4 regions of the Paenibacillus sp. MER TA 81-3 genome follow, and region 3 is predicted to be linked to each of the others. Evidence: predicted binding sites of a transcription regulator. Region 3 holds the regulator's gene; each other region holds the start of a gene.
What was found. The regulator Rex, encoded in region 3, represses fermentation and respiration genes when NADH is low (regulators of the CRP and FNR family bind a similar motif). The targets are predictions, from matches to a motif close to TTGTGAAATATTTCACAA.
Positions count from the first base shown of each region.

Region 1: adhE (bifunctional acetaldehyde-CoA/alcohol dehydrogenase) is a predicted target of Rex. The motif match lies at 1,973-1,990, and genes of this name have one in related genera.
Region 2: pflB (formate C-acetyltransferase) is a predicted target of Rex. The motif match lies at 913-930, and genes of this name have one in related genera.
Region 4: M3650_RS19815 (cytochrome ubiquinol oxidase subunit I) is a predicted target of Rex. The motif match lies at 3,402-3,419, and genes of this name have one in related genera.

Region 1 covers NZ_JAMAWB010000010.1:226,870-234,972, reverse strand. The annotation lists gene adhE (bifunctional acetaldehyde-CoA/alcohol dehydrogenase) at 1-1,861, opposite strand, end outside; gene M3650_RS16785 (Crp/Fnr family transcriptional regulator) at 2,269-2,976, shown strand; gene M3650_RS16780 (alpha-L-fucosidase) at 3,089-4,492, opposite strand; gene M3650_RS16775 (formate/nitrite transporter family protein) at 5,516-6,307, opposite strand; gene nirD (nitrite reductase small subunit NirD) at 6,357-6,683, opposite strand; gene nirB (nitrite reductase large subunit NirB) at 6,716-8,103, opposite strand, start outside.
Region 2 covers NZ_JAMAWB010000010.1:234,994-243,096, forward strand. The annotation lists gene adhE (bifunctional acetaldehyde-CoA/alcohol dehydrogenase) at 1-746, shown strand, start outside; gene pflB (formate C-acetyltransferase) at 1,209-3,476, shown strand; gene pflA (pyruvate formate-lyase-activating protein) at 3,649-4,383, shown strand; gene M3650_RS16805 (AraC family transcriptional regulator) at 4,645-7,041, shown strand; gene M3650_RS16810 (ABC transporter permease subunit) at 7,254-8,103, shown strand, end outside.
Region 3 covers NZ_JAMAWB010000018.1:55,403-63,505, forward strand. The annotation lists gene M3650_RS22580 (AAA family ATPase) at 1-355, opposite strand, end outside; gene M3650_RS22585 (quinolinate synthase) at 324-884, opposite strand; gene M3650_RS22590 (cell wall elongation regulator TseB-like domain-containing protein) at 1,113-1,634, opposite strand; gene M3650_RS22595 (amidohydrolase) at 1,651-2,961, opposite strand; gene M3650_RS22600 (redox-sensing transcriptional repressor Rex) at 2,958-3,605, opposite strand; gene dinG (ATP-dependent DNA helicase DinG) at 3,614-6,499, opposite strand; gene M3650_RS22610 (tetratricopeptide repeat protein) at 6,618-7,262, opposite strand; gene panD (aspartate 1-decarboxylase) at 7,413-7,799, opposite strand; gene panC (pantoate--beta-alanine ligase) at 7,812-8,103, opposite strand, start outside.
Region 4 covers NZ_JAMAWB010000014.1:25,812-33,914, forward strand. The annotation lists gene M3650_RS19805 (DUF4129 domain-containing protein) at 1-1,054, shown strand, start outside; gene M3650_RS19810 (MGDG synthase family glycosyltransferase) at 1,852-3,063, opposite strand; gene M3650_RS19815 (cytochrome ubiquinol oxidase subunit I) at 3,624-5,024, shown strand; gene cydB (cytochrome d ubiquinol oxidase subunit II) at 5,011-6,027, shown strand; gene cydD (thiol reductant ABC exporter subunit CydD) at 6,027-7,754, shown strand; gene cydC (thiol reductant ABC exporter subunit CydC) at 7,751-8,103, shown strand, end outside.

The DNA.
Region 1 (8,103 bases), on a different contig from region 3:
TGAACGAAGTCACTTCCGAACCCGTACCGGACGTGGTTGGAATGGCCACGAATTTCGCCTTTTTGCCGAGTCGCGGATATTTATAAGTCCGCTTGCGGATATCAAGGAACTTCTGCTTCAGGTTGTCGAATTCCGTATCCGGATATTCATAGAACAGCCACATGCCCTTCGCTGCGTCCATTGGCGATCCGCCGCCAAGTGCGATAATACAGTCTGGCTGGAAGCTCTGCATCATTTCCGTACCGCGTTCAACCGTCTTGGTGGACGGATCCGGCTCTACATCGGAGAACACTTCGATAACGACCGGATTGCGGCGTTGACGCAAGTAGTATTCCAATTTTTCCACATAGCCGAGCTTCACCATCATCGGGTCGGTAACAATCATGACGCGGCTGATGTCCGGCATTTTCGCCAAGTATTGGGTTGCCCCTTTTTCAAAGTAGATTTTGTTTGGCACTTTAAACCACTGCATATTCACTGTACGCTTCGCCACCCGTTTAATATTGAGCAAGTTCACCGCCGTTACGTTCGAGGACGTCGAGTTGCGGCCGTAAGAACCGCAGCCGAGCGTCAGGGACGGAATGTTCGTGTTATACAGGTCCCCGATGGCGCCATGCGTGGATGGCGAGTTGACGAGAATGCGCCCGGTTTGCAAGCGGTCCGAGAACTTCGCAATAACGTCGTCATCGTTCGTGTGGACGACCGAAGAGTGGCCCATGCCGCCGAATTCAACGATTTCTGCAGCGCGGTCGATACCTTCCTGCGCCGTTTTCACCTTATAGCAGGCAAGCACGGGACTCAATTTCTCTGCGGACAGCGGATATTTCGGTCCGACACCTTCCAGCTCGGCCACGAGAATCTTCGTGTTGTCCGGCACATTGATGCCCGCCATCTCGGCAATCTTCGTCGCCGGCTGGCCGACAATTACTGGATTGACTGCACACGTTTCGGCTTTCATGGCACTACCCTGCAGCTTGCCGATTTCCTCTTTGCTCAGGAAGTAGCAGCCTTGGGACTGCATCAGCTTCTTCGTCTGATTGAAAATTGGCTCTTCAATGATAACCGCCTGCTCGGAAGCGCAAATCATCCCGTTGTCGAATGTTTTGGACAGAATCAGGTCAGTTACTGCTTGGTTCAGGTCTGCCGTCTTTTCAATGAAGCAAGGCACATTGCCGGGACCAACGCCAAGCGCCGGTTTGCCGCAGCTGTATGCGGAACGAACCATGCCCGCGCCGCCTGTTGCCAGGATGAGCGCTACCTCCGGGTGGTTCATGAGCGTGTTCGTCGCTTCCATCGACGGGAACTCGATCCATTGGATGCAATGTTCCGGTGCGCCATATTTCACAGCTGCATCATGCAAAATGCGAGCCGCTTCCGCGCTGCATTTCTGTGCCGAAGGGTGAAACCCGAAAATAATCGGGTTGCGCGTCTTAATCGAGATGAGCGCTTTGAACATCGTCGTCGATGTCGGATTCGTTACTGGCGTAATCCCCATCACGATACCGACTGGTTCGGCTATCTTCATGTAGGCGCCATTCGGATTGTCTTCAATCACGCCTACTGTTTTTTCATATTTAATGTGGTTAAAAATATACTCCGTAGCAAAGATGTTCTTCGTAATTTTGTCCTCGTATACGCCGCGGCCCGTTTCCTCCACAGCCATTTTCGCGAGATGCATATGTTTGTCTAAGCCTGCCAACGCCATTTGTTGAACCACTTTGTCGATTTGCTCCTGATCCATATCCATGAATGCTTCCTGCGCCTTCTTCGCGCGGTCAATCAGTTGCTGGATGTGCTTCTCGACATTTGCGGTTTGCTCTGTCTTTTTCTCTGTAGCTTTCACTTCTGGTTTCGTTGCCATTCTCTCCGCCTCCATTCAAGGACTAAGTGTGAACCTTAGACTTGGTTTCTCTCTTCATGTCTGTGTTTGGTCTGTTACGGCCTTATCCGAGGTTCATTTGCTTAACATTTATTGTGAATCATTTCACATATTCATTGTAACCGATGGTTTTAATTCGGTATGTGATCTACATCACAACGTAAACTTCTTTATGTTTTCTTTTTTCTTCTTATATTATATGATGATGATCACGGCATTTTCGCAAAAATGTAACTAATTTTTAACCTAATTAAATTGACATCTTTCGTTGGAACCTCCATGATAGTATTATCGTATAAAATAGTGAAACTTGTCACATGGAATACCTTGGGTCATAATAACTAAAAATTGAAATAGACAAATTGGAGGAGAATGGAGTGACTAACATCATGGAACGATTTCAAGAGCCTTGTAACACATCGTGCTTCTCGGACCAAAATGTGGAGCGTTTAATCAGTGTAGCCAAAGACCGCACTTATCCAGATAGCTCTCACCTGTTCTGGGAAGGCGACGTCTCCGACAAGCTGTTCCTGCTGAAGAGCGGCCGTATTAAGATTACGAAATCGACGGATGAAGGGAAAGAGCTAATTCTATACATGTATCAAGCTGGCGACTTGGTCGGTCAGGTAGATCCGTTTCATAGCACGAAGCACAACTTCACGGCCGAAGTGGTCGAGGAAGCCGATGTCTGGCTAATCGAACAGAAGGATATTGAAATTCTGATATGCCAGCACTGTGATTTTTCCATTGATTTCATGAAATGGATGGGTATCCACCATCGTCTAACCCAGACGAAATTTCGCGACCTAATGATGTACGGCAAGCCGGGAGCGTTGTGCTCAACCTTGATCCGCCTCTCCAATACGTATGGCGAAGAGCTGGAAGACGGCGGCATTCTCATCAACAAGAAGATTACACATACCGACCTGTCCAACATGATCGGAGCTACCCGCGAGAGTGTCAACCGCATGCTCAGCGACCTTCGCAAAAAAGGAGTAGTCGAGTACGAGAACGGCATGATCGTCATTCGCGAGCTCGAGCATTTACAGGAGATTTGCCACTGTGAGATGTGTCCGAAGGAGATATGCCGCATTTAATGGGCCACAGTTATAAGTTCTGTATCCTTAGAAATGAAGAAGAGGGGCGTCAGCCCCCTCTTCTTTGATTTACCGATAACATTATGTGTGTGTCACAAAAATACAATCGTCGTTAGGCAGTAATGCGGAACACATGAGCAATAGGAGCTTTATCCCCGAGCGCAGATAACGGGAGAGTAATCGATACTCCATCCTCTACACGGTTGAATTCCAGCATCTCATTTGTACCGACCAATTCCACTTTACCTACAGTGTCAGTGTACGGAATGAATACGTTTTCCTTAACAGGCGTATTGTCTGATGGGTACAAGTACGAGCAATATACCGTATCCCCTTTGCGGGTGAACGCACACTGCTTCGTGAAATACGGCGCACAAATTCTAGTGCCATAAACAGCCTCGCCGTAAGTCTTCATCCACGCGCCCATTTCCTTCATCCGGACAATAGCCCCTTCCGGCAGCCGTCCATCCGGCTGTGGACCGACGTTCAACGCGAGGTTTCCGCCTTTCGCCACGACTTCGAGCAAAATGTGCACGAGCTGCCGTGTCGGCTTATACTTATCTTCATATCTGAAGGAGAACGACGTGCCCATCGTAATGCAGCTTTCCCACGGAACATCCATCGGTCCTTCAGGGATCGTTTGCTCCGGCGTGATGATATTCTCGTACGGTCCGCCTACCGTCCGGTCGGCTGAAAGGAGCCACGGCTGTTGCTCGCGCGCACGATCGACGACTTCACCGAGGCGGATATCTTGCCATACTCTGCTACCTTCTCTCACCCATCCAGCATCCAGCCAGAGCACATCAATTCGACCGTATTTCGTCAATAATTCCATGATTTGCTCATGAGTGAATTGAACGAATTTTTCCCATAGCTCCGGATGCTCCTTAGGATTGTAAGACGGTCCGCGCCACGTCTTGTTTCCTCGTTCCATGTTAGGTGCCCAGTAAAATGGAGTGTGCCAATCCGCTTTGGAGAAATACGTTGCAATCGCCAATCCTTTGTCACGGAACGCATCGAACAGATGCTTGCAAATGTCAGCATATTTGTGCGAATGAAACGGCGTATCCGCTCCCGTACTCTTGTAATCAGTCGTTTTCGTATCCCACATACAGAACCCATCATGGTGTTTCGTCGTAAAAATCAAATATTTGAATCCGCCTTCCGCCGCCAAGTCGGCCCATACGTCCGGTTGGAAACGGACCGGATTGAACGTCTTGTTTAGATCGAAATATTGCTGCTTCAGCTCTTCGCCATCCACATCCCAATCGATTCCGTCCCGGGACCACTCTGCATCCTCGTCGCTAAGCGCCCAAGATTCCACTACACCCAATTGGGAATACGTTCCCCAGTGCATCATGAAGCCAAGCTTCTGGTCTTTGAACCATTCCAGACGCTCTTGCAATTGCGGGTCTTCCGGTTTCACCCATTCGTCTTTCGCACTGAAGTTGTGCACGCCTTGTTCGACTACTTGCTCTTCCTGTTGTGCATCGTCATGTTGTGTCGCTTCACTCATTTGCTTGTAACCTCCCATTATGGAACTGAACCAGCCGGTTCGAAATCAAAATGTTTCCGCTAACATGGTACATCCCTAGTAAACCAGATCAAGGAGGCCCGACGCAACATACAAATTTCTACCCCTTTACTTTTTTCACAAAATGCATATGTAAACCTAACATTTTCGGATCTGATCGATGAGAAAATGAAGTGCCGCCGTTCGCCACTGGCCCCGCTCCCCCCACACTTCCAGTTTACGGTATTATGTCACTTGCGCTTTAGCGCCACTCTCCCTCTGCGTCAGAAGACTGAAGCGTTTGTACCTTTGCGTCACATTTTCCTCTCACTCAGATTACTTTGCCGTTTGCGCTTTAGCGCCACTCTATCCTTACGTCAGAAGACTGCAGCGTTCGTATTTCAGTGTCATATTCCCCCCACTAAAATCATTTCAGAACACTTGCCGTTTGCGCTTTAGCGCCACTCTACCCTTACGTCAGAAGACTGCAGCGTTCGTATTTCAGTGTCATATTTCCCTCCACTAAGATCATTTCAGAACACTTGCCGTTTGGGCTTTAGCGCCACTCTACCCTACGCTCAGGCTTACATGCGTTTCTGAATTGATGTATGGGGAAAAGCTATTATGTCACGGTACGCATCACTCTCATTTCCAACATCGTCTTGGTGTCGAAAGTTAATAACACTATCCAAATCCAGGTCGCGAACCTACACGTTACTTTTCGCCTCTGAGTCGCGGGGAGAGTGGTGCTATGCACTATAAGCTCTTATGCAGTATCGTCTTCTTCCTGTGTCATTCCCCGTTCTGATAGGTGCGCGGTTGCATATCAGAATCGTTATAAATAAAGCCCAGAGCAAGAGACTTCTCGCTCCGGACTTATAGATTTTCAGGATTAAGGATTAAGGTTTAAGGTTTAAGGTTTAAGGTTTAAGGTTTAAGGTTTAAATGATTATAGGTTAGCTTATTAACTTATCCGCTATTGGGTTCTAAGCTGCTTTACTTTTTCACTTATTTGCTGCTTAGGTTCTAGGATTTGCTGCGAGCGCTTCTGACCGGGCTGATGAACCAGTAGGCCATTCCGACGAAAACGGCCCCACCGACAATATTGCCGAGTGTGACGGGCACCATGTTGTGCAGCCAGCCCGCCAGCGTAATCGTGTCCGGATGCTGCGGCAAGAGCAGCGCCACGGTCATGAGCGACATGTTGGCTACACTATGTTCGAACCCGATGGCGATGAATGCGTACAGCATCCACCAGATGAGCAGCAGCTTTGCGACGTCTTCCTTTGCACGCATTGATGTCCAAATGGCCAGGCAGACGAGCCAGTTACATAAAATTCCGCGAAAAAACAACTCCGTCACCGGCATGCTCATCTTGTTCGCCGTCGCTGCGAACAGCAAATGTTCTGGCGGAATGCCGCCGAACACGCCTGAAGTTCTAATGAGCAAGCTGAACAGAACCGCTCCGAGCACATTGCCGGTAAAGACGATACCCCAGTTTTTCAACGTTTGCATCCATGGTGTTTTGCCGGATAAGCTGCTTACTGTAAACAGCATGTTATTGCCGGTGAACAACTCTGACCCCGCAAAGATGATGAGTGTGAGCGCGATTCCGAACGACATGCCCATCACCATCGGAACGGCGGGCGATCCTGCTGCTTTAAAGTTGCCGCCCACTGTGAAAATGAGCACGATTCCAAATCCGACATACGCCCCTGCAAGCATTGCAGCCACCACATACCGGAGCAACCCGCTGGACATCAGCTTCTTTTTTGCTTCGACTGTTTCATTGATTTTTTCCAATGTCGGTGTATACATGGGTTTCTCTCCCTTCGAGCGTGTGTGCCGAAACGCAACGCTTAACGGTTCACATCACAGCGATATAAACCGAATCCTCTTCAACCCGCACCGCGAAAGTGCGCGCCTGCCCTGTATCGGGCGCTTGGACGCACCCGTCGCGCAGATCGATTTTCCAATCGTGCAGCGGATCGTACAAATAATGGCCAGACACGATCCCCTCGCTCAACGGTCCGCCTTTCGGATGCGGACTGCGGTTCTCAATTGCATATACGCCCTCCGTCGTGCGGAATACGGCTACCTCTACACCGTTGATTAATATGACACGCCCTACTCTGGGCATGAAGTCATCCTGCTTGCCTACGGCAACCCATGCCGCTTCCCTATTTATTGCCATATGCCAACGCTCCCTTCACCACTTTAACTCCGTTATTGTTGAAACACGACTTTACCGAACATCTTGTCGCGCAGCCCTTTATCGCCGATAACTTGCTGCCACGGTTCCTCTGAACGCGACGATAATGCCTCATCCATCCGTGCCACCAGTTGTTTGCGCCCCTCCGCGTCTTCGACCGTCGTCTTGTGGATGTGTTCCAATCCGATTCGTTCCACCCAGTCCGAAGTGCGCTCCAAGTAATTTGCCGTTTCGCGATAGTGTTGAAGGACTGCGGCTGTAATTTCAATTAGCTCTTCATCTGTCTTCACCTTGCAGAGCAAGTCAGCCAGACGCGCCTTAATGCCGCCGTTGCCGCCGATATAAATTTCCCATCCGCCGTCGTTACCGACGATGCCGATATCCTTCGTGCACGATTCAGCACAGTTGCGCGGGCAGCCGTTAACAGCGAACTTTACTTTAGCAGGATAGTCAATGCGCTCGAACTTGCGTTCCAAGAGTGCGCCCATTCCCATCGAATCCTGCGTGCCGAAGCGGCAATAAGTCGCGCCAACGCAAGTCTTGACGGTGCGCAGCGACTTGGCATAGGCATACCCGGAAGGCATATCCAGCTCCTCCCATACACTGGGTAAATCCTCCTTCTTCACGCCGACGATATCGATCCGTTGTCCGCCAGTCATTTTCACAAGCGGCACATTGTATTTTAAGGATACGTCTGCTATCTTCTTCAATTCCGCAGGTGTCGTCATACCGCCGTACATGCGCGGAACGACTGTATAGGTGCCGTCCTTCTGAATGTTCGCGTTCATGCGCTCGTTGACAAAGCGCGATTCTTTCTCGTCCTGATACGTCTGCGGCCAAATCATGCCCAAGTAATAGTTCAGTGCCGGGCGGCACTTCGAGCAGCCTTCCTCCTGCTTCCAGTCGAGCACGTTCATGATCTCTTTCGTCGCGCGGAGCCCCTTCTCGCGAATAGCCGCTACAATCTCGTCGCGCGACATCGTCGTGCAGCCGCATATCCCCTGCTTGCTCCCCCCAGCTTCAAAGCCGTCCCCGAGCACATGCTGCAGCAGTTGTTCTACTAAAGGCTTGCATCCGCCGCAAGAACGGGATGCGCCTGTGCAGGCTTTCACCTCGTCGAGCGTCGTTAAGCCCTGTTCCGTGATGGCGTCCACAATCATTTTTTTGGTGACGCCGTTGCAGCCGCATACGATATCATCGTCGGCAAAGTCGGCCGCCGCATTCGCTTTGGTGCCGCAGCAACCTCCTGTTCCGGTCAGTTCGTTGTAGAGCTCCTCCGTCATTTCCACGCCTTGCTTGACGAGCCGTTCCAATTTTGATGCGTCATCGATATTGCCAAAAAGCACCGCGCCAGCGATGACGTTGTCTTTTAAGACGATTTTTTTGTAGGTCCCTTTCCAAG
Region 2 (8,103 bases), on a different contig from region 3:
AAGGAAACACAAAGTATCCGCTGGCTGACTATGAATTAACGCCGGACGTAGCCATCGTGGATCCGGAATTCGTATACAGCTTGCCGAAAACTGCGGTAGCCGACACCGGTATGGACGTGCTTACGCATGCGATTGAGGCGTACGTGTCCGTTATGGCGAGCGATTACACCGATGGCTTGGCGATTAAAGCTATCCAGCTCGTATTCGCGAATCTAGTGAAATCTCATCATGAAGCATGTCCGAAGGCGCGCGAAAAAATGCACAACGCTTCGACACTTGCCGGTATGGCGTTCGCGAATGCCTTCCTCGGCATCAACCATAGCTTGGCGCACAAATGGGGCGCGCAATATCATACGGCACACGGCCGCACGAATGCCATTCTGCTGCCGCACGTCATTCGCTACAATGCGAAAAAGCCGACGAAGTTCGCTTCGTTCCCGAAATATGACCACTTCGTGGCGGATGAGCGCTACGCGGAAATCGCACGCATCTTGGGATTGCCTGCCCGCACGACGGAAGAGGGCGTGAACAGCCTTATCAAGGCGATTCGCGACATGAACCGCGAGCTCGGCATTCCGGAATCGTTCCAAGCCATCGGCTTCGACGCGAAGGATTTCGAATCCCGCGTAGACTACTTGGCAGACCGCGCGTTCGAAGACCAATGTACGACAGCGAATCCGAAGCTGCCGCTCGTGACGGAATTGGCGGAAGTGTACCGCAACGCCTTCTACGGACGGTTCGAGTAAGAAGGCAGTAACTGAAAGCATGACAGCCTAATCCACCTTTCCTTTATACAGCAGCGAAGAGTCCAGCCCTCTTCGCTGCTATTGTCTGTCATTATGAAAACACGGACATTGTTTTCAACTAAAATTGAACAATAAAATGTGATTAAATTCATGGAGGACAACTATATTGTGATATAAATCACATTAACTGTACGTGAAAAGAGGTACAATTAAATCACAGCAAGGGAAGACAAAAATGAAGCATATTATTTCTTTCTTTGTCAGCCGCACTTAGCAGGAAGTGACGCTTCGCTGGAGAAGTAAAAAGCGAAAGAAAAATAATTGCAGCTTCTAAAGTGAAAAACGTCACAAAATGTAAGATTAGGCATTACAATGAATGGGTATATACATGATATTGCTAGGTGTGAGCGTTCTGGATTGTTTACAGCACATACAGATAATCAAATGTATGGAGGGATTACGATGTCGGTGATTGAAAAGAACATGACTGAAGTAAAAACAATGGATCCATGGCGTGGGTTCAAAATGGGAAAATGGCAAAGACACGTAGATGTGCCTAACTTCCTTGATGACAACATTTTGCCTTATCATGGAGACGAGGCGTTCCTCGCGGGCCCGACTCAGAACACGAAGGACCTGTGGGAAGTTGTAAGCCGTCTGACTAAAGAAGAGCGCGACCGCGGCGGCGTATGGGATGTCGATGTAAACACTCCTTCGACGATCACATCGCACCAACCGGGCTACTTGGATAAAGATAAAGAAAAAGTGGTCGGCGTTCAGACAGATGCTCCGTTCCGCCGTTCCATTCAACCATTCGGCGGCATTCGCATGATGATTGACGCTTGTGAAGCATACGGCTTCAAAATGCCGGATGAAATTGTTAAAATGTTTACAGACATTCGCAAAACGCATAACCAAGGCGTATTTGATGCATATACTTCCGAAATGCGCGCAGCACGCAAAGCTGGAATCATCACGGGCTTGCCGGATGCTTACGGTCGCGGCCGCATCATCGGCGATTATCGCCGAATCGCATTGTACGGTATTGACTATTTAGTTCAACAGAAGAAGCAAGATTTGAAAAACCTTGAAGTGGACGCAATGGATGCTGATACCATTCGCGACCGCGAAGAAATCTCTGAACAAATTCGCGCACTCGGCGAATTGAAGCAACTGGCAGAAATGCATGGCTTCGACATTTCCAAGCCAGCCGTGAACGCGCAAGAAGCGTTCCAATGGGTATACTTTGGCTACTTGGCAGCCGTTAAAGAACAGAACGGTGCGGCAATGTCCCTTGGTCGCGTATCTTCCTTCTTGGATATTTACATTGAACGTGACTTGAAAGAAGGCAACTTGACAGAACAAGAAGCGCAAGAGTTGGTTGACCATTTCGTCATGAAGCTGCGTATCGTTAAGTTTTTGCGCACACCAGACTACAATGAATTGTTCAGTGGTGACCCTACTTGGGTTACAGAATCAATCGGTGGTATGGGAATGGACGGAACGACTCGCGTCACGAAGAACAGCTTCCGTTTCCTGCACACCTTATATAACTTGGGACCAGCTCCAGAGCCAAACTTGACGGTACTGTGGTCCACGAAACTGCCTGAATCGTTCAAAAAATATTGCTCGAAGGTTTCGATTGAAACAAGCTCCATTCAATATGAGAATGATGACCTGATGCGTCCGTTCTACGGTGATGACTACGGTATCGCTTGCTGCGTATCCGCAATGCGCATCGGTAAGCAAATGCAGTTCTTTGGTGCTCGCGCCAACTTGGCAAAATGCTTGCTGTACGCTATCAACGGCGGTAAAGACGAAAAATCCGGCGCTCAAGTCGGACCAGAACTGCCAGCGATTACGAGCGAAGTGCTTGATTACGACGAAGTCGTGAAACGTTTCAAGCAAATGATGGATTGGCTTGCGAAGCTGTACATGAACACGCTCAACATCATTCACTACATGCATGATAAATATAGCTATGAACGTATCGAAATGGCATTGCATGACCGTGAGATTCTGCGCACGATGGCTTGCGGTATTGCAGGACTCTCGGTAGCGGCTGACTCCTTGAGCGCCATTAAATTCGCAAAAGTCAAACCAATCCGCAACGAGCAAGGCATCGCGGTTGACTTCGAAATTGAAGGCGACTACCCTTGCTACGGCAACAATGATGACCGTGTAGACGGTATTGCAATTGAGTTGGTTGAATCGTTCATGAATATGATTCGCAAACATAAAGCATACCGTGGCGCATTGCCGACACAATCGGTTCTGACCATTACGTCGAACGTTGTATATGGCAAGAAAACAGGTACAACGCCTGACGGACGCAAAGCCGGCGAACCGTTCGCACCTGGTGCGAACCCAATGCACGGTCGTGATAAGAAGGGCGCTCTCGCATCGCTGAGCTCGGTAGCCAAGCTGCCTTACGAGCATAGCTTGGACGGCATTTCGAACACCTTCTCCATCGTGCCGAAAGCATTGGGCAAAGAGCTTGACGCTCGGAAATCCAATCTTACGTCGATGATGGACGGATACTTCGGCAGCGGAGCGCATCACTTGAATGTCAACGTATTCGACCGTGAGCAATTGCTCGACGCGATGGAACATCCAGAGAACTATCCACAGCTGACGATTCGCGTGTCCGGTTATGCGGTTAACTTCATCAAGCTGACTCGCGAACAACAAATGGATGTCATTAACCGTACATTCCACGGTTCGATGTAACCGAATTAAGACAGCAACATATGTGAATAATGAAGGAGGGGGAGCAGCCATACCCGAGCAACGCACCTTGCGGTGTTTTCCGGGAGGGCGCCCCCTCTTGCTTTTTCACTAGACATATGTTGATATGTATGAATGACCTCGTGGAAAGCAATAGAGAAAGGACCGTGATACGATGATTGGACGCATACATTCTGTAGAAACGTTCGGCACGGTGGATGGGCCAGGAATTCGCTTCATATTATTCATGCAAGGCTGTGCGTTAAAATGCCAATATTGCCATAATCGCGATACATGGAGTTTGAATGACGGAAAAGAAATGACGATAGAAGAAGCGTTGTCCGAAATCGAATCCTATTTGCCGTATTACCGCAGCTCTGGAGGGGGCTTGACGGTGTCTGGCGGCGAACCGACGCTGCAAGGGCCATTCGTCAAGGAACTGTTCCGGCTAGTGAAGGAACGTTGGGATTTGCATACAACACTCGATACGAACGGTGTTAATGATGTCACAAAGCTTGCGGACCTGTATGATTTGACGGATCTCGTGCTGCTCGACATTAAGCATATCAACAACGAGAAGCATATGTCCCTCACCGGTGTTCCGAATACGCGGACGCTGGAAACGGCGCGTTGGTTATCGGATCACGGGAAGAAAATGTGGATTCGCCATGTGTTTGTGCCGACGATTAATGATGCCGAAGAGGATTTGCTAGAACTCGGACGCTTCATCGGATCGTTGCAAGGCGTTGAGAAGGTAGACATCCTGCCATATCACCAGATGGGCGTATACAAATGGGAGCATCTCGGTGAGAAATATCCACTCGAGGGCGTGCCTTCACCGACAGCAGAAGAAGTGGAACGGGCACAGCGACTTATCGATCAGGGGCGCATGGAAACGGCGCAGCATTGATTGCTCTTATACAAAATAGGAGCCGGGGCACTATCTCAAGAGAGGTAGTGCCCTTTTTGCGTTGTTCTTTCTGCATGCATTGGATTGTGTCCAGTAAAAAAGCAACGGATGCCTTTTTACTGCCCAATTCGAACATTTTACTGTATATTCTCTGTTGGAGCTTGCTTCAAAGGTGAAATAAAAAAAATGTCACATAATTATGTTCAGCTGTGTTTTTTTCTGATATGGTAGTAACAAAAAAACCGAATGGGGGCCTATTGCATGCCGAAATCATCCGAACAAACCATTCGTGCAAGCGGTTCCATAAAGGAGCGTCTCCGCTCTATCTGGACGAAAAAGCTGATGGGGAGGCTGTGGATCCGTTTTTTGCTGCCCTATTTGCTCTTCTTAATGTTAACGCTAACTGCGGGATGGATTGCTTACCGGGAGACGATTGATGTGCTGGAGCGGGAAGTGCTGGAACGGAACGATAAAGCATTGAATCAAGCGCAGACCTTGCTCGAAACGCGGTTCGCTGAAGTGGAGTCGATCGTGCAACAGGTGGCCGATCATCCGAAAATCAAAGGCTTTCAAGTGGTGTCGGAGCCATTTGCCGGCACGAATACGTACAAAGTGATGGCGACCCGCAGCGCGCTTGACGATTACAGCGTCAGCAACCGTTTTTTGATGGATTATTTCGTTATCTTTCAGAACAGCTCGCTCGTCATTTCACCCCATCGGGTGGAATCTATCGACGCCTATTACGGTGATGTGCTGCGGTATAAAGATTGGGATGTTGAGCAATGGAAGCAGGAAATGCTAAAGACCTTTCATTCGAAGGATTTTATCGGCATGAGGACGGTGCGCTACAGGCAGACGGAGGAGCAGATGGTTACGTATGTTCGGTCGCTCGGTTACCCGGGATATTATCAAGGAGCCGTCGTTGCGCTTATTCCGCATAAAGAAATCGAGAAAATACTGCATAGCATCGATGTGAAGCAAGGCGGCACAGTTCGCATTATTGATCAGCAAGGTGAAATGATCGGCTCAATCGGGAATGGTAATGAGGATTCCATAAATAAGTTGATCTCTCGCTCCATGTCCATGAGTAATTCGCATTACCGCACAGACATGGATGGACAGGATATGCTCGTCTCGCAAATTACTTCGGAGAAGACCGGCTGGACGTATATTGCGGCGCAGCCAGCGGCCAACGTCCTGAAAAGCGTGTATGCCATCAAGCGTACAACGTTCACGCTCGTCGGAATATCATTAGCTGTAATCGTGCTGCTCGCCTTATGGTTGTCGCATCGGAACAGCCGTCCGCTGGAGCGGCTCTACTCATACGTGCACACGTTCGCGAAGCCGGGCATGCTGCTGCGTGGCAAACGATCGGATATATTCGCTTATTTACGCGACGCGTTCGCTGAGATGCTGGAGACGACGAAGACGCTCGATCAGAAGCTTACTGAGCGTCAGGAATATGCGCGCATGGCTGTGTTCGATAAATGGCTTCGCGGCGGCTATGCGACGGAGCAGCAGCTGCAATCCTCGCTTGAGCATGCGGGTCTGGAGCGGAACGCCTCCCGATACGCGGTTGCGCTGCTGCAGCTTGGCTGGCACGGAGACGATTGGAGCACATCCGTCCTGCATGAGATGGAGCTGAAGCGGCTCGTTGTCATGGATGAAGCGTTCGGTATGGCCTGCGTGCCTTGTGACGTACACGATATCGAGCAGGACCAAGTCGCGCTGCTCTTCTATAACACGCATGCGGAGGGACAGACAGCGCGGGAGGATGAGGCTGCTCGCTTCAAGCAAGAGATTGAACATACGCTGCACGAGCTGTGCAAGCGGCTGAAGCAATCGCATGTTACTCCGATCTGTACGATTGGCGGAATGGTGTCGAGACGTCTCGATGTGCCGCGTTCGCTAGAGCAAGCTCAGCAACTGCAGTCGGTATTCGAGCGAGATGCTGAGTCGGCATGGACATGGTGGGATGAACAAGAATCGGGACGTGAAGATTTGTACGTGTACAGTCCGGATGTCGAGCTGCGTCTCATCCATGCGGTTCGCGGCGGCAATGAAGAAGAGCTGCTGCAGGTGCTTCATACGACTCGCATAGACAATTGGGAGAAGCAGCACCTGTCCTGCATGATGAAGCAATGGCTGCTTATGGATTTATATTCGACAGCTATGAAGCTGTCGCAGACAGTAGATGCGGCCATGCTGGTCGAGACCACGGTATTCCAGCAGAAGCTAATGAAGAAAGGAACGGATCTTCACAAGCTGTTCCACTCAATCGAGCAAGAGTTCGTTCATATGTGCCGCCTCGTTCATGAACGCAAGCGGAGCAGGAACGAGACGCTGTTCGAAGATATGACAGCATATATCCATGCGAACTATGCCGATTCTTCACTTTCTCTGACGGCGGTGGCCGATGAATTGCACGTGTCCGAGGCGTACGTCTCTGCCTTCTTCAAAGAACAGCGCGGCATCAATTTCTCTGATTATGTGGAAGAACTGCGACTGGAAGCGGCCAAAACGATGATTAAGCAAGGACTGCCTGTGACGGCAATAGCAGAGCGGGTCGGATACAATTCACTCAACTCATTCAGCCGGGCTTTCAAGCGCAAACACGGCATGAGCGCTAGCGAATATCGAAAAATGTTAAGCATATAAAAAGGGAATAATGCACAATCCAAAAAAGTGAATAAATTGTGAAAATCGCTTCTTTCCTCGGGTTTCGGCCACGTCATACAATAGGGGCACGATTAACACGGTAAGCGCTTCCGTTCAGCAGAGCAACACTGCCGATTGTAAGCGCCATCATTAAATCGTGCCGAAGCAAATATCAAAGGTGGATCAAATTCTGAGGAACAGGAGGTGTGTCCTTGTCTGAAAAACGACAGCAAGAAACAGTGCGTTCGCTTTCCGAAACAGAAGTCAGTGGCGACCGCAAAGCATCCATCGCGTTGGGCGCTTATATGAAGCGTTCCTGGCAGTTGTACGTTTTATTCCTCATCCCGCTTCTGTACGTCGTTATCTTTAAATACGGGCCGATGGTCGGCGCGCAAATTGCATTTAAAGATTATAACGTCGTTAAGGGCTTGTGGGCGAGCGATTGGGTCGGAATGAAGCATTTCGTGCGATTTTTCAATTCGTATGATTTCTGGCGCATCATGGAGAATACGCTGTTCATCAGCATTTACTCGCTTGTCATCAGTACGCCGCTTCCGGTGCTGCTTGCGCTCAGTCTGAACGCAGTCCGCATCCGTTGGTTCAAAAATACGGTGCAAATGGTCAGCTACGCGCCGCACTTTATTTCGACCGTCGTCCTCGTCGGATTGCTGCTGCAATTTATGGATCCGCGCACCGGGATGATCAATCAGTTGTTCGGCTTGTTCGGAATCGATCCAGTACATTTTATGGGCGAAATGAAATATTTCAAGTCCATTTATGTATGGTCGGGCATATGGCAGCATATCGGATTTTCCTGCATCATTTATTTGGCAGCGCTCTCAACGGTGGATCCTGCGCTTCATGAAGCGGCTGTATTGGATGGCGCTGGACGGACAAAGCGGATTTGGCATATCGATATGCCGGCCATTTTGCCTATCGCTATGATTTTGCTCATTCTGAATACGGGCCAACTGCTTGAAACCGGTTTTGAAAAAATTTATTTGATGCAGAACCCGCTCAACCTGAAGACATCCGAAGTGATCGATACGTACGTGTACAAGA
Region 3 (8,103 bases):
TCCCCGGAGGACCGGTTAGAAGAATGCCCTTTAGAGGACGTATTCCGAATTTACTGATCGCGTCAGGGCGAACTAGGAAGTCCAAAGCTTCTACCAGCTCATGTTTGGCACGTTCTTGACCCCCGATGTTATCGAAGCTCATTGCAGTGACCTTAAGACTTCGTGAATCTTTGCGGCCAGAGGTTGCTGCCATACCCGCACCACGACGCTGCGCTGCGAACGCCAATACACCTATTGCGGCGGCCGCCAGTACGATCGGCCACACATTCACTCCAAGAAAAATAATGAACAACAGGAGTGGAATGGATACGCCGATGACCCACTCAGGCCATCGCATCGATTGTCGATTTCTCATACGGCCACACCCCCATCCGTGTACCTTCTAACGGCAGCAGCAACGTCTTGCTGCCTTGTCCATCCTTCACCGTAATATATACATACTGGTTGTCCATTTCCGTCTGAACTTCTATCCCCGGCTGCTGCAGTTGCTGCAGACGTAATGGAATTTGACTATATTTTTGATGTACCATCGCTTCAGCGACATCAAACAAAGCCTGGGACCACCATTTATCGATTTTCGGCGTGCTATGGTCATTCATATATTCAATAACTACCTTTTTCCCTTTTGCTTGCTTTTCCAAATCGCCATTCAGCTGCTGAACCAATTCACGGACATCGACACCCGGCTTCGTCTGAATTTGAACCTTCATCGCGTCGGTCTGCCAGTCAACATGATATTGTGTAATCTCAGCATGCTTTTGCACGATCTGTTCCACTGGCTGCTTCACAAAATTAGTCTGATACAACGCCCATCCACCGAACAGTACGGCGCCCGTCACAATCATAATCAGGACGGTAGGAGCGATACGAACTTTTTTCGTCATGCTGAAATACCTCCTCACCCTCTAATCTATCTACATGAAAACGGCGCTTGTTGAATACATGAAATATATCATTCAGTACATGTTAGAGTATATCACAGTATATACACTGAAGTTGAATGTAAAGTGTACCATAGCTGCCAATCTCCTTGGCAACAAAAAAACACCGCACTCTCGCTGCAACGCTTCAATCGCGTCACTTGCAAGAATACGGTGTAAGGTGGTCCATCGTTATTTATTAGGCAGCCCGTAGATTTCTCCGATCGGTGAACCGTCGGCGAACAGATAAAATTGATAATAATAGCGGTTGGCGCCCTGTTCGTCCGCTCGTTCCAGCATCGCCTGCCATACATATTGCCCGTCTTTATATCCGGGAATAAGCCGTACGATGTGAACCTTGTTATATTGCTCTTTTATTTTTGCTTTCATCGCATCTTTTTTTATTCCTTCAAAGGCGTACATAGATACGACTTTCTTCGGAAACACCCACACCAGTCGTTCTTGGTCTTGTTCATCTTTACCTTCAACAACATAGACAATGTCGTCCCATACGCTCTTCTCGACACCGGATATTTCTGCGAGCTTTACACTATCATTCGCTCGGCGAATGATATCAGCTTCTTTCACTCGCTCATCAGCATTTATATATTGCACATACATATATACAGCAGCAATGAGAAGAATCAGAATAAGAACCGCCAGCGGGATATACCATTTCCATTTGGAACGCCGACGTGTGCGGCTTCTTACCATGAATAAATCCCCCCGCTTATCGCTGCAGCAGCTGCTCGAAGCATTGCTGCGTCTCATGACGGATACGTTCTTCATCTAACGTCAGGCATTCGCCATTCTTCACGACCTGTTCTCCATCAATCCATACATGCTTCACATCTTTAGCCGAAGCGGAGTAAATCATGTGAGATACGAGATCCGTATGCGGAATGAAGTGAGCTTGATCGATATCTACCGCAACCATATCTGCCTTCATACCGACCTCAAGCAATCCTACATCAGGAAGCGAAATCGTCTTCGCCCCGTATACGGTACCCATGCGCAGCGCTTCTGCAGCCGGAATCGCGGTTGGATCTCCCGATACTCCTTTGTGTATAAGCGCAGCAAGCCGCATTTCTTCGAACATGTCTAAGTTATTGTTGCTGGCCGGACCATCCGTTCCGAGAGAGACGACAACTCCTGCGCGCAACAATTCAGGAACCCGAGCTACACCGCTCGCCAACTTGAGGTTGCTGCCTGGATTATGAGACACGGCTACATGGTAGTGAGCCAGAATCGCAATTTCTTCATCTGTCAAATGTACCCCGTGTGCAATGAACGACGGTCGCGAAAAGAAGCCCAATTTCTCTAAATGAGCAACCGGACGAAGCCCATAATCCTTCACGTTCTGTTCCACTTCCGCCTTCGTCTCCGACATATGTGTATGAAGAGGTAAATCCATATCATGTGCCGCTTGCACGAACTTCTCAATGAATGCCGGCGGACACGTATATGGCGCATGCGGCGCCAGCACGGTTGTAATCCGTCCATTCGCCTTGCCGTTCCAGTCTTTTGCGAATTGAACCGCTTCTTCAAGCTTCGCATCCTGAACGTCTTCAGGACACAACCCGATTGCGCCGCGCGTCAGACAGCCCCGAATACCGGACTGCTCGCAGACTTTAGCGACTTCATCCATATGATCATACATGTCGACGAACGTTGTGGTTCCGCCCTTAAGCATCTCAACGACGGATAATGCGGTTCCCCAGTACACATCCTGTGCCGTAAATTTCGCTTCCATTGGCCACATTTTCTCCTGCAGCCACGATTGCAGCACCATGTCGTCACCATACCCGCGCAGGAGCGACATCGCAGCATGACCATGCGTATTGATTAAACCAGGCAGGAAGAATAGACCTTTGCCGTTTATTCTCTCTGCATCACTCGTATCGAACTGCGCAGGAAGTGAATCTCCCAAGTGGACAATTCGATCATTTTCAATAACCATCGTTCCCTTGGTTGAGGTTTGCCCGGATTGAGCATTAAGTACCGCAAAGGCGCCATTTTCAATAATGATTCGCTTTGTCATTGGACTGGAACTTCCTTTCCCTGATCCGTTAAATAATAAGCCAGGCTAAACAAATCCGTTGTGAAATCGGCAGTATGCACGCGCACATGAGACGGAACCTTCAAAATAACAGGTGCAAAGTTCAAAATGGCTTCTACACCGGCCTCGACGAATTGCTCCGCTACATATTGCGCTTCCGCGGCCGGAACCGTAATAATTCCGATACGGATGTGCTGATTTCGAACCGTTGTGATCATTTCGCTCATAGGTTGAACTTTCAGATTATTAATATCCGTGCCAATCTTGGACTCCATGGCGTCGAACACAGCTACGATTTTCATGTTGTCTTTCAAGTAGACCGTGTAATTGCACAACGCATGCCCCAGTTTACCGGCACCGACCAAGCCAACGTTAATAATTTGGTCCAGCTTCAATATATGACGGATTTGCTGTATTAAATAAGATACGTCATAACCAATGCCTTTGCGTCCAAAATCTCCAAAATAAGCCAAGTCCTTGCGGATTTGCGCTGGATTTAAATCCAGCTTCTGGCCCAAATCCTGAGAAGAAACTGTCAATACTTCACGCTGCTTCAGTTCTATCAAATGACGCAAATAGACCGGCAGACGTCGAACAACAGCTTCAGATATTTTTAATGTTTTCATATCTTAAATCAAGTCCCCTCATCGCTCTTCAACGTCTTTTGATTATCGTCCAACCACGTTTCAATGCGCGGAACCAACTGCTCTGCAGCCATGTGCTCCATCTTTGGTCCCGGCAAGGAATATAAAAAGTGCTTGCCATAGCTTGTTTCGATCACGCGCGTATCATAGATGATGACGATTCCCTTATCCTGCGAGGTCCGCACCAATCGGCCGAATCCCTGCTTAAAGCGGATAACGGCTTGCGGCACGGAATACTTCCGGAATGGATTCTGATTTTGCCGTTTCAGCCGCTCTGATTTTGCCTCGACCAACGGGTGGTTCGGCGGCTGGAACGGAAGTCGAACAATCGCCAAGCACGTGAGTGCATCTCCAGGAATGTCCACCCCTTCCCAGAAGCTGCTCGTCCCCAGCAAGACGGAAGCGGATTGCTCCCTGAACCTGCGGGTCAGCTTGCTGCGGTTACCGCTGTCAATGCCTTGTCCAAGCACGTGAATCCCGTGAACGCTCAGCGCTTCCTTCAAAGGCGCATATACGTCCCGCAGCATGCGATATGAGGTGAAGAGCACAAGCATTCGTCCTCTCGTTACTTGCGCGACATCCGCTATCGATTGCGTCAACATCTGGTTGAACTTTGCATCTGATGCGCCCTTTACGCTCGGGAAATCACGCGGGATAACGACTAATGCCTGTTCCCGGTAATTAAACGGTGACGGTAATATGACCGTGTGCAGCCGTCCGTCCCGCTCCGCATCCTTCAGCCCGATTTGTTCTGCCACGAACTGGAATGATTTATCGACCGACAGCGTAGCCGATGTCAGAATTACACTTTTCTTCGGTTCAAAAAAATACCGTTTCAGTGCATCACTCACATCGACCGGGACTGCGTACATATGCATCGATTTATGCTTGAACTGGGAATTCCCTTCCATCCAGTAGACCGTTTCCGGGTCTTTCCCCTGCATAAAGTTGCGGAATTCATCCCGAACCAGGCCCAATTCTTTGAACAATCCCGTCACGTCCACGACAACGCCCTGAATTTCTTCGTCATCGTAATCCTTCCATTCGTTGGCCAGCTTCTCTCCTGACCGTACAATATCGCTAAGCCGAACATGGATGTCGCTTTCCAGCTCGGTGATGCCAGCCCAAGCTTCTGGACGTTCGCCCGACGGCAACCGGAACACCGTCTGCCCGGCGGCTTCGGCTTGTCCGTTCTCAGCCGGAGGAAGCAATTGGAACAAGACTTCATTCAAACGGTCCCATTGTTCCTTCACGTCGACGATTTGCGTGAGCAGCTTGTCAATTCCTTCTGCCCAGATAAGCGCTTTCTCGTGACCGGATAGGCGGAGCCGCATCTGAAGCAAGATCAATGCTCCATTCTTGCTGTCTTTGAATAGCCGCGTTAACGGATGAATGAGTGAAAAATATTGCAAATGGATGCCTAGATGTTTGCCTGCCGTCTCTTCAAAATGATGAGCCTCATCTATGACCAAGTGTTCATAGGTGGGCAACAGACGATGTTCGGCAATGACATCGGTAAACAGCAGAGAATGGTTCGTTATAATAATGTCCGACAAATTCGCTTCATTCTTCGCCCGATGATAGAAGCAGCGCCGGAACCACGGGCAAGCCCGGTTCAGACAAGAGTCGCTATCACTTGACACCGTATCCCAGAAATCTGGACCTTTGTGGACCAAATGCAGCTCCTCATCATCGCCATGCTCCGTCTGGCTTAGCCAGACGAGAAACTGAGCAGCGGTTATGCTGTCGTCACGCGCATGAACGAACTCTCTATGATTTATTTTATGTTCAAATTTTCTCAAACACAAATAGTGACTGCGTCCTTTTAACACCGAAGCTTTGAAAGGAAACGGAACAATCTTCTCCAGAAGCGGTAAATCACGCTGTCTCAACTGTTCTTGCAAATTGATAGTGTGCGTGCTAACAATCACTTTCTTCTCTTGAGATACGCTGTAATATAAGGAAGGGAGCAAATATCCAAGTGATTTCCCAGTGCCTGTTCCAGCTTCAATCAAGAGATGAAGGTCCTGCTCTTGGCATTCCATCACTTCGTTAAACATTTGTTCCTGAGCTTCACGCGGCTCGTAATTCGGCAACAGACTCGCCAAATTGTTCCTCACTTCATCCATAAAGCCACGGAACGTCACATTGTTGAGCGGACTGCTCTCTGAACCTTCACGCGGAGGAAGGGTATCCGTCCAATCCCCTTGCTTCAACGTTAGCTGACGGAATGGAAAGTTACCTTCCTTCTCGTCCCAATCGGACACGTCCCGCTCACGTTCATTTAGCTTCTCCACCAGCATCCACTTTAAATCGCGTTCTTCTTGATCGCCAAATACATCCACAATACGTTGCAGAGTCAGAAGCGGCAAGTCATCGATCGCTTGCAGGCAGCGGATAAATACATCGGCTGTCGCTCTCGCGTCGCTGTCGGCTTGATGCGGTCGGTCATGGATGATTCCGAATTCATGCGCAACCGATCCCAACTGATAAGACGGCAGTGAAGGGAACAGTATCCGCAGCAGCTCAATGGTGTCCAGAATACGTCCGGTAAACGGTAAATAACCGGTCTGCTCTAGAGCTTGGCGCAGAAATTGATAATCGAACGCAACATTATGTCCGACGAGCACGACGTCACTTAACAATGGAACAAGCCCTGTCATCGCTTCATCCAAGTCTGGCGCATCCTGAACATCCTCATTGCCAATTCCGGTTAATTGCGTAATGAATTCAGGAATTGTGATGGTCGGCCGAACGAGCGTATGATACTCGCGTTCCATCTGTAAATCGTGACCGAGAATGACGAGTCCGATTTGTATAATTTCATCGTTAGGCTGATTGCCTGTCGTTTCAAAGTCCAATACAGCAAATCTCATCTTAATATAATTCCTCTCGCAATTACTGTTATTAGCATAACAGATGTTCGGTCATTTGGAAATGACTAGAGGGAAACATCTGTGCGTACTTCGCACGAATGTTCCCCTCTAAATAATCTTATTGCATGTGGTTCATATTTCCGGCACCGTACTGCAAATGACCGCAATTCGACAGACACACCTTCAAATTAAAGACCGGTTCTGGCAAAGAAGGATCCATCTGGTGGGCTTTCGCAAAATACTCTTGCGCCAGAGACAAGTTGCGCTGTTCCGCTTGAATACAACCGAGGGCATTATACGCGATGGCCTTCAAGCACTTGCTTTCCGTTAAAGGAATGATGAATTCGAAATGATGTCCGGCTTCCTGGCTTCGCCCCATGTTCAAATACGCCATGGCCAGATAAGCCCGCACTTCAATATTGTCCGGCTGATGAAGCGCCGCTTGCTCCAAATGCTTGACTGCTTCCTTATACATCATCAACAAATAATATCCTTGGCCCCGTTGAAAAGGATCGCCGTAATCGGGTGCCGAGATCTCTTGTTCCTTCTTCATCTTACCGCCAGAAGCATCCTTGCCGCGAGGACGCAGCTGCGCAAGCTTTTCTTCAAACTGCAGCCATTCCTCCACAATGAGATCGCTCATGGAGCGAAGCAATGACATTTGATGGTCCAATTCCTTTTTTTCTTTGCCTTGTGCATGAGGATACTGCCGAATAATATCATCCAACAAGTCGTTCATCGTTGCGAATACATGTTGCAGCACGATTCATCCCACCTTTACAAGTGATGCGTATCGTCATCTTGCGGCTCACGTTCATTTTGTGTTAAGGGGATGCATTTCATTCGATGCTCCAACGTTTCCCGAGCAGTGCCTTCGCTTGTCAATTCCGATTCCTGATGATGCCGTTAACGATTAACGAACAGTCGCATACGTTTCGGTCTTCGTCGCGAGCTCGACCGGTTTATTGTCCGCGTCCACGAAGACGATTTTTGGATCATATTGCTTCGCTTCTTCATTCGTCATGGAAGCGTAAGAAATGATGATGACATTATCTCCAGGCTGTACAAGGCGCGCAGCCGCTCCATTCAGACAGATTACGCCAGAATGTTTTGGCCCTGGAATGACGTAAGTCTCCAAACGGGCACCATTATAATTGTTTACTATTTGCACTTTTTCATTCGGCCAAATATCGGCACATTCCATAAGATGCTCGTCAATTGTAATGCTGCCAACGTAGTTCAAATTGGCTTCGGTAACGGTTGCCCGGTGAATTTTTGACTTCATCATTTCACGTAACATGGCACATTCCCCCTATTTGTTCTCCAGTAAACGGTTATCAATCAATCGAGTTCGACCGAACCGTACGGCCAGTGCAATCAATACGCGATGATCCGTATTCGCCAGCGTTTGTTCTGGCGATAGCGCTTCAAGTGACGGAAATCGCAATATTTCCACATAATCGATATCAGACAGCGGAGCTTCCTGAATCGACTTGATGATGTTGTCCCTCAGTTGAGGCGCCGTCATGTCTGGACGCTGTTCCAGCCAAGCTTCAACTTGACGCAACGTACGGGACAGCACCAATGCCTGCTCACGCTCTTCT
Region 4 (8,103 bases), on a different contig from region 3:
CGTTCTCTTTGGCCGGGGTGTAAAGATTGTGTCCGAATTAGACTTATGGATGGATACCGTGCATTGGAACGGAATTGCGTTGGCTGTCTATTTCATTGTTTATATCGTATCTATATATCGTCCAGAAATGATGCCGTTTCAAGATCATCTGGTAGGGGCTGGCATAATCGCCATCGTCGTCACGCTGTTTCAAATGAACTGGAGCCAATTGCGCAAGGCCAACCTTAGTGCCGGATCTGGTGATGCCGGAGGTGTTCGCAGCTCGGTTCCGGCCCAGGTGAGCCATATTAATGCGTGGTATGCCGGTTCGTTTTTTGCCTTTATTATGATGGCAGTCGCGCACACGTTCGGTTCGGCGATGGATACGCTTATGAACTGGACCCGATCGCTGCTCGGGTGGCTGTTCCGCAGCAGTCCGCCGACGGATGCCGTGCCCGACATACCGCCGTCAATGCCGGAGCCGCCGCCTCTGTTGGGATTGGGGGAGGCCAAGGAGCCGAGCGCGTTCGCGCAGCTGCTGGAGCGGATCGCCATCGTCGCCGGCTGGTGCGCTCTCGCGGTCGTCATCATTGCTGGCTTCATTTACTTGTTCCGATTTGCCGTGAAGAAATGGTTCCCGAAGCTATGGCAATGGTTGCTTCAGTTCTTCAGCCAAAAGGGTGAGACACCGTCAGAAGTTGGGTATATCGATGAGCAAACGAGCATGTTTCAGTGGGAGAAGCTGCGCCGCAATGTGATGCAGCCTTGGAACCAGGCCATGCGGAGATGGGGGAGGCCGCATGCTAAATATTCGGAACTGAAGACCAATCGCGAACGCGTGCGTTATCTGTATCGGGATCAGCTGCAGCGCTCTGAGGCGAAGGGATACGAGCACCGCTCCTATCTGACGCCGAAGGAGACAGTTCAGGAGATCGGACGGCAGGACCGTGCAGCGAATACTAGCGTCTTGACCGAGTTGGGTGAAGCGTACAATGAAGCGCGGTACGGAGAGAAGGAAATTCCCGATGACAAGGTGGAGCGGTTGTATGCCCACTCGAAGCAGGAGCGGAAATAATGTGTAGGATAATCGCGTCATGCAACGAAAACAAGCTACTCGTCCAGTTGGCTAGGTGGAACTAGCCGGAGGAATAGCTTGTTTTTTGAGTTATAGTATGGTGCTCTTGATTCCGCTGGATTCTATCCAATGCTTCTTAGAGTCAAGGCAGTAGACGGGGCGATCCATTGGAAAATGTGCAGTGGAATTATCCGAAATGGCTGAGGATCACATATAGGGTGTTTTTGATTGGATGTTTTCCAACGAAAAGGATAGTTTCTGCATGCAACGGGACATTCTGGTGTATGTTTTCCAATGGATGTTCTCATCGAAGCCTCCATTGGGCTCGGAGCATCCCGATTCATCCATATTCGCGTTACCAAACATCTAAACAGGAAGAACCGGGCCAGACGAGAGCGTCAGAGTGAGGGCAGTTAGGCCAGAATGACAACCGAAGTGGTTAGAATGAGTCATCTAGGCGTGACGATAGAGTTAAGCTGGTTGGCACAAGTGTTAGAGTGAAGCTGGCTGGGCGTGAGCATCAGACCGAAGTCGTCTGTGTATAGGCACAGACGAGGTTGTCTAGGTTGACCGCAAAATATAAGCCGGTTAGGCATGAGCGCCAGACCCAATTGGTCCAGACATGTATGCTAGATTATATTCGTCCATGCATAAGCTCCAGACCAAAGTTGGACGGCGATTGACGATTAGGCACACATATAACCAGTCACACATACGATTAGACTAATAGAGTAATAGACTAATTGTTATCGAGTGGTCGAATAGCTGCTTAAATAGATGGTTAGACGATTAGTCCCTTATACGATTCTGCGTCGCCGGAACCATTGCCCAGCCGCTTTGCGCTGCATCGCCGGCTGATTCAGCACGTTCAGAATAGCCTGCAACGCGCTGACAGGCGTATGCTGCTGCTCGGCTTGTGCGCGCTCGCGCATTCGCTCCAACTGCTCCGGGTGAGCTTCGAAGGAAGCGAGCTTCGACAGCAGGTCGTCCGCGCTCTTGGCTCGGCGGGCTAGCCCGTTCCGAAGCAAGTAGCGGATGTTATCCTGCTCTTGTCCGGGCAGCGGCTTATAGACGAGCAGCGGCAGCTTCTGCACGACTGCTTCAGTTGTCGTTACGCCGCCTGACTTCGTAATCATCAGGTCGGACATTGCCATGTACTCGTGTACGGCCTCGACATAGCCTTCGATGTGCACGCGCAAGGGCGTCAGCTCCGCCCATCGTTCCAACTGCTGCTGCAGCCGCTCGTTGCGCCCGCAGATGACGATGAATTGCATGCTGCTCGCCCAAGGAGCCTTCTCCAACTCCCGCAGCAGCGATGCGTCGAGCAGGCCGCATCCGCCGCCCATCATCAGCACCGTCATTGCGGAACCGTCTAGCCCGTGGCGTTCACGCAGCTCTTGTTTGTCATAGGTATTGTAGAAGGCTGGACGTACGGGAATTCCCGTCACCTCGATACGTGCCGCGGAGATGCCTTGCGCGACAAGCACGTTCTGTGCTTCCTGTGACCCGACCATATACAGATCGGTGTACGGGTGGATCCAGAAGCTGTGATCCGTATGGTCCGTAATGACGGTAACGGCTGGGCAATCGACGAGGCCGCGTTCCTTCAGCTTCGAGACGGCCGCGCTTGCAGCCGGGAACGTGCTGACGATGACGTCTGGTCTCATACGCTGCACCAGCTTGGACAAGGGGCGCAGACTGGTCAGCCGAACGCTTTTCAACAACTGGGCGAGTCCGCGATCTTTGCGTGTCATCTCGAACAGATAGCCGTACATATTCGGGAACAGCTTAAGCCACTGAATGAAGCAATAGGAGCCGACCCCGTGCAAATGGGGTGCCACCTGTTCCATGTAGTCAACGACGTGCACATCGACATCTTCCTGGAACCACGCTGCGGCCGATTCCCGGATCGCATTGGCCGTTTGCACATGGCCGTGCCCAATGGCACCTGTCAATACAAGCACCTGTGCTTTCCGCTGTGTCTTCGTCTTATTTCCTCGTTCTATCATCGTTTCTAGCCACTCCTTTACCCCTGAGAACTCTATATTAAGCACCACGATGCATTATGTCGTACTTGTTTATCTCTTATCTTCATCCTAATGCAATAAGGGTTGCATGAAAATGGTCTGCGGTTCGGTTCGTATCCTAGACCTTCGACGGGTCTAGTGTATTCCAATTTACGGTAATTCATATATGAAAGGCATGAAGAAACCAGATAGGGATAGGCTCCGAACGAAGTGAGATGGCCAGAATTCAATGTCATTTTTCTTCTTTTTATATTTCAATTATTACTATTTTGTGACGAATGGCACAAAGTTCGCATTTTGCTCAATCTCTCCCCCAAAAGATGTGACATAAATCACATTACCAGAGGCCTTAATCTGACAAAATATCACATGAATCGTGTAATCAACATCATTGATCCCGTGTTCGACTCCGGTATAGGGGTAAGCCAATGTCGATATTTGCCTAATAGCGCCTCATACAATTAGAAGCCGCTTAGGGTTGAACGGGACCTAATAGACTTAATGATTTGTAATTATGAAGAGAAAGGTGGAAGGGGAAACTGATGGATACGGTTATATTGTCACGCATCCAATTCGCATCGACGACGATTTTTCACTACTTCTTCGTGCCAGTGTCGATTGGATTAGCGCTGCTAATCGCAATCATGGAGACGATGTATGTCGTCAAAGGAAAAGAAGAATATAAGAAAATGGCTAAGTTCTGGGGGAAGCTGTTCCTCATTAACTTTGCCGTCGGTGTAGTAACAGGGATTATACAGGAATTCCAATTCGGGATGAACTGGTCAGATTACTCCCGATTCGTAGGTGACGTCTTCGGTGCGCCGCTCGCTATTGAGGCGTTGTTGGCATTCTTCATGGAATCGACCTTCATCGGCTTGTGGATTTTCGGTTGGGAGCGGTTATCGAAGAAGCTGCACTTGCTCTGCATTTGGCTAGTCGCGTTTGGAACGACGATGTCTGCATTCTGGATTTTGGCGGCAAACTCGTTCATGCAAAGACCGGTTGGCTTTACGATTAATAACGGGCGCGCGGAAATGAATGATTTCTTCGCCCTCATCACGAACGGCCAGCTGTTGGTGGAATTTCCACATACGATATTTGCTGCTTTTGCGACGGGCGCGTTCCTTATCACTGGTATTAGCGCTTATAAGCTGCTGAAGAAGCAAGATACGGAATTTTTCAAAAAGTCGTTCCATCTCGGCGTTATCGTAGCACTCATTTCGTCCATCCTGGTTGCCGTCTTCGGCCACCAGCAAGCGCAGTATCTGGTTCACACGCAGCCGATGAAGATGGCGGCCGCAGAGGGCTTGTGGGGAGAAAGCGGGGATCCGGCGCCTTGGACCGTGTTTGCGGCGATTGATCCGGAGAAGAAAGAGAATAGTATGGAGTTCAAGGTTCCATATTTGCTCAGCTTCCTGTCCTATAGCAAGTTCTCTGGTGAAGTAAAGGGCATGAACGAAATTCAAGCGGAATATGAGCAGACCTATGGTCCTGGCAACTACATTCCGCCGGTTCGCACGACGTTCTGGAGCTTCCGCATCATGGTTGCCGCGGGAACGCTCATGATTCTGCTCGCCATGTATGGCTTGTACTTGTCTTATCGCAAGAAGCTGGATAACAAGAACACTTGGTTTATGCGCTTTATGTTGTTTGCCATTTTGCTTCCATTTATCGCCAATACGACAGGCTGGATTATGACTGAGTTTGGCCGTCAGCCTTGGACCGTATTCGGATTGATGCGGACGGAGGACAGCATTTCTCCGAGCGTGAGCGGGGGAGAGGTTCTATTCTCCTTAATCACATTCTCAACTATTTACACGATACTTGGTATAGTAATGGTATATTTGTTCGTTCGTGTCATCAAAAAGGGTCCGAATGAAACCGTAAAGGCAGCACATTCAAATGACCCATTTGATCGGGAGGGACACCATGATTTCTCTTAATGAACTTTGGTTTTTACTTGTCGCTGTTTTGTTCGTTGGCTTCTTTTTCTTGGAAGGATTTGATTTTGGGGTAGGGATGTCCACGAAATTTCTGGCCCGCACGGATGGAGAACGCCGCGTGCTCATCAACTCCATCGGACCGTTCTGGGATGCGAATGAAGTGTGGCTGCTGACGGCAGGCGGAGCGATGTTCGCTGCCTTCCCGAACTGGTATGCCACCATGTTCAGCGGATATTATTTGCCGCTCGTCGTTGTTCTGCTTGCCTTAATCGGGCGCGGTGTCGCGTTCGAGTTCCGGGGCAAGGTGGAGACCGAACGTTGGAAAAAGACGTGGGATCTTGCCATCTTCCTTGGCAGCCTGCTGCCACCGTTCCTGCTGGGTGTAGCCTTTTCAGGGCTCATTAAAGGGGTTCCTATCGACCAGAACATGGAGATGAACGCCGGCTTGTTCGACATGGTGAATGTGTATACGCTCGTTGGCGGAGTCACCGTTACAATGCTTTGTCTCGTGCATGGGTTGTTCTTCACGACGCTGCGCACGATCGGCGATTTGCAGGCACGGGCGCGCAAGCTGGCTCATAAGCTGTTGATCCCGCTTGCGATACTGCTGGTTGCGTTCGGAACGATGACTTACTTTATGACTGATGTGTTCGAAGCGCACGGAGGCATCCTGTTCGCGGTAGCGGTGCTCGGTGTGGTGGCTTTTGTTCTGGCAGGCGCCTTTACTTCGAAGAAAAAGGACGGCTGGGCCTTCGGCATGACGGGGACGGTCATTGTATTATCGATTGCATCGCTGTTCATTGGGTTGTTCCCGCGCGTCATGGTCAGCTCCATTGACAAAGCGTTCGACCTGACGATTCATAATGCAGCCTCAGGCCCATATTCGCTCAAGGTGATGACGATAGTAACGTTAACCCTGCTGCCGTTCGTGCTAGGCTATCAAATATGGAGCTATTTCGTATTTCACAAACGCGTACATGAGAAGGAGCATTTGGAATACTAATGGGTAACAACTTACTCGGATACAAAGGGATCAAGCCGGTTTTGTTCTTATTGACCGCCCTTGCCCTCGTGCAAAGTATTTCCATAATATTTCTGGCGAAGTGGTTGGCGGAAGTCATTTCCGCCCTCTTTGCCGGGGAGCCGCTGCAGGAGCAGGCCGGAACGACAATGTTGTTCCTGCTTGCTTTTGTTGTCCGTCAAGCTACCGCTCTCCTTCAACAGAAGGTGGCGTACCGCTTTGCCGAAATGACAGGAGCGGATGTGCGGCAACGGCTGATGGAGAAACTGTTTCAGCTCGGTCCGAGATTTGCCAAGTCAGAAGGAACCGGAAATTTGGTAACGCTTGTGTTGGAAGGCGTAGCGCAGTTCCGCACGTATCTGGAGCTGTTTCTGCCGCGTATGATCGGCACGGCGATTACACCGATTATGGTGGTCGCTTATATTTTCATGCAGGACTTGGTCGCGGGGATTATCCTCGTCGTGACGATGCCCATTCTAATCGGGTTCCTCATCCTGGTCGGATTGGCCGCGCGTAAGCAAATGGATCGGCAATGGGAGTCGTACCGGATATTATCGAACCACTTCGTCGATGCGCTTCGCGGACTGGAAACGCTCAAGTTCCTTGGGCGCAGCCGCGCGCACAGCGGCACGATCGGACGGGTGAGTGACCAGTACCAGACGGCGACGATGCGGACGCTTCGCGTTGCCTTCTTGTCCTCCTTCTCGCTCGACTTCTTCACGATGCTGTCTGTAGCATCGGTGGCGGTCAGCTTGGGGCTGCGCCTTGTGGAAGGGAACATGACGCTGGTAACGGGGTTGACGATCCTTATATTGGCGCCGGAATATTTTCTGCCCGTTCGCATGGTGGGGGCCGATTATCATGCCACCTTGAACGGAAAAGAGGCTGGGAAGGCAATTGATTCCATTCTCGCTCATGATGCGGCGTCGGCTATGTCATCCGATCTGCCGTCATCCTTCACGTGGACAGAGGAAAGCACGCTGACGCTATCTGGAATTCACGTACGGCATGAAGAAGAGGGGCCATCCTCCTTAGAAGACGTCTCGATCAAGGTTACAGGAATGCGAAAAATCGGCATTATCGGAGAGAGCGGAGCCGGAAAATCGACGCTCATCGATGTGCTGGCGGGCTTCCTGCATCCTTCGGCAGGGCAGTTCGAGTTGAACGGCAAGAGCATTCATGCGTTGACCGATGAAGCGTGGCGCAAGGAAACGACTTACATTCCGCAGCATCCCTACCTCTTTAGCAGCTCTCTGGCGGACAATGTCCGGTTCTATGCCCCAGAGGCGTCGAGTGAAGAGGTGGAACGTGCTTTATCTGCGGCTGGACTTTCCGGGCTGACAGCCAGCTTGCCTCAGGGCTGCGATGAGATGATCGGCAACGGCGGACGAGCCTTAAGCGGTGGTCAAGAGCAGCGTGTCGCGCTTGCGCGCGCGTTCCTGTGCGATCGTCCGATCGTGCTGCTGGATGAGCCGACTGCACATTTGGATATTGAAACGGAGTATGAATTAAAAGAGACGATGCTTTCCTTGTTCGAGCACAAGCTAGTCTTTCTGGCAACCCATCGTCTGCACTGGATGCCGGATATGGATTGGATTATCGTGTTCGATCATGGCCGCGTGGCCGAGACCGGCACGCATGAACAGTTGCTCGCGCAGCGAGGCGTGTACTACGAAATGATGGCATCACAGGGGGAGGGAGTATATTGAAACGGGAAGCATGGTTTCGCCCCTATTTACGAACCTATTTTTGGCGCTTCGCAACCATCATTGCCCTCGGCATGTTAACCGCGTTATGCGCCGGTTCACTTATGTTCACATCCGGTTATCTCATTTCGAAGTCTGCGCTTCGCCCGGAAAATATATTAATGGTGTACGTTCCAATCGTCTTGGTTCGAACGTTCGGGATCGGGAGAGCGGCGGTACACTATATCGAGCGTCTAGTGGGGCATGATGCGGTACTGCGCATTTTATCAAGCATGAGGGTTCGCCTCTACCGCATGTTGGAGCCGCAAGCCTTGTTCATCCGTTCCCGATTCCGCACAGGGGATATTCTTGG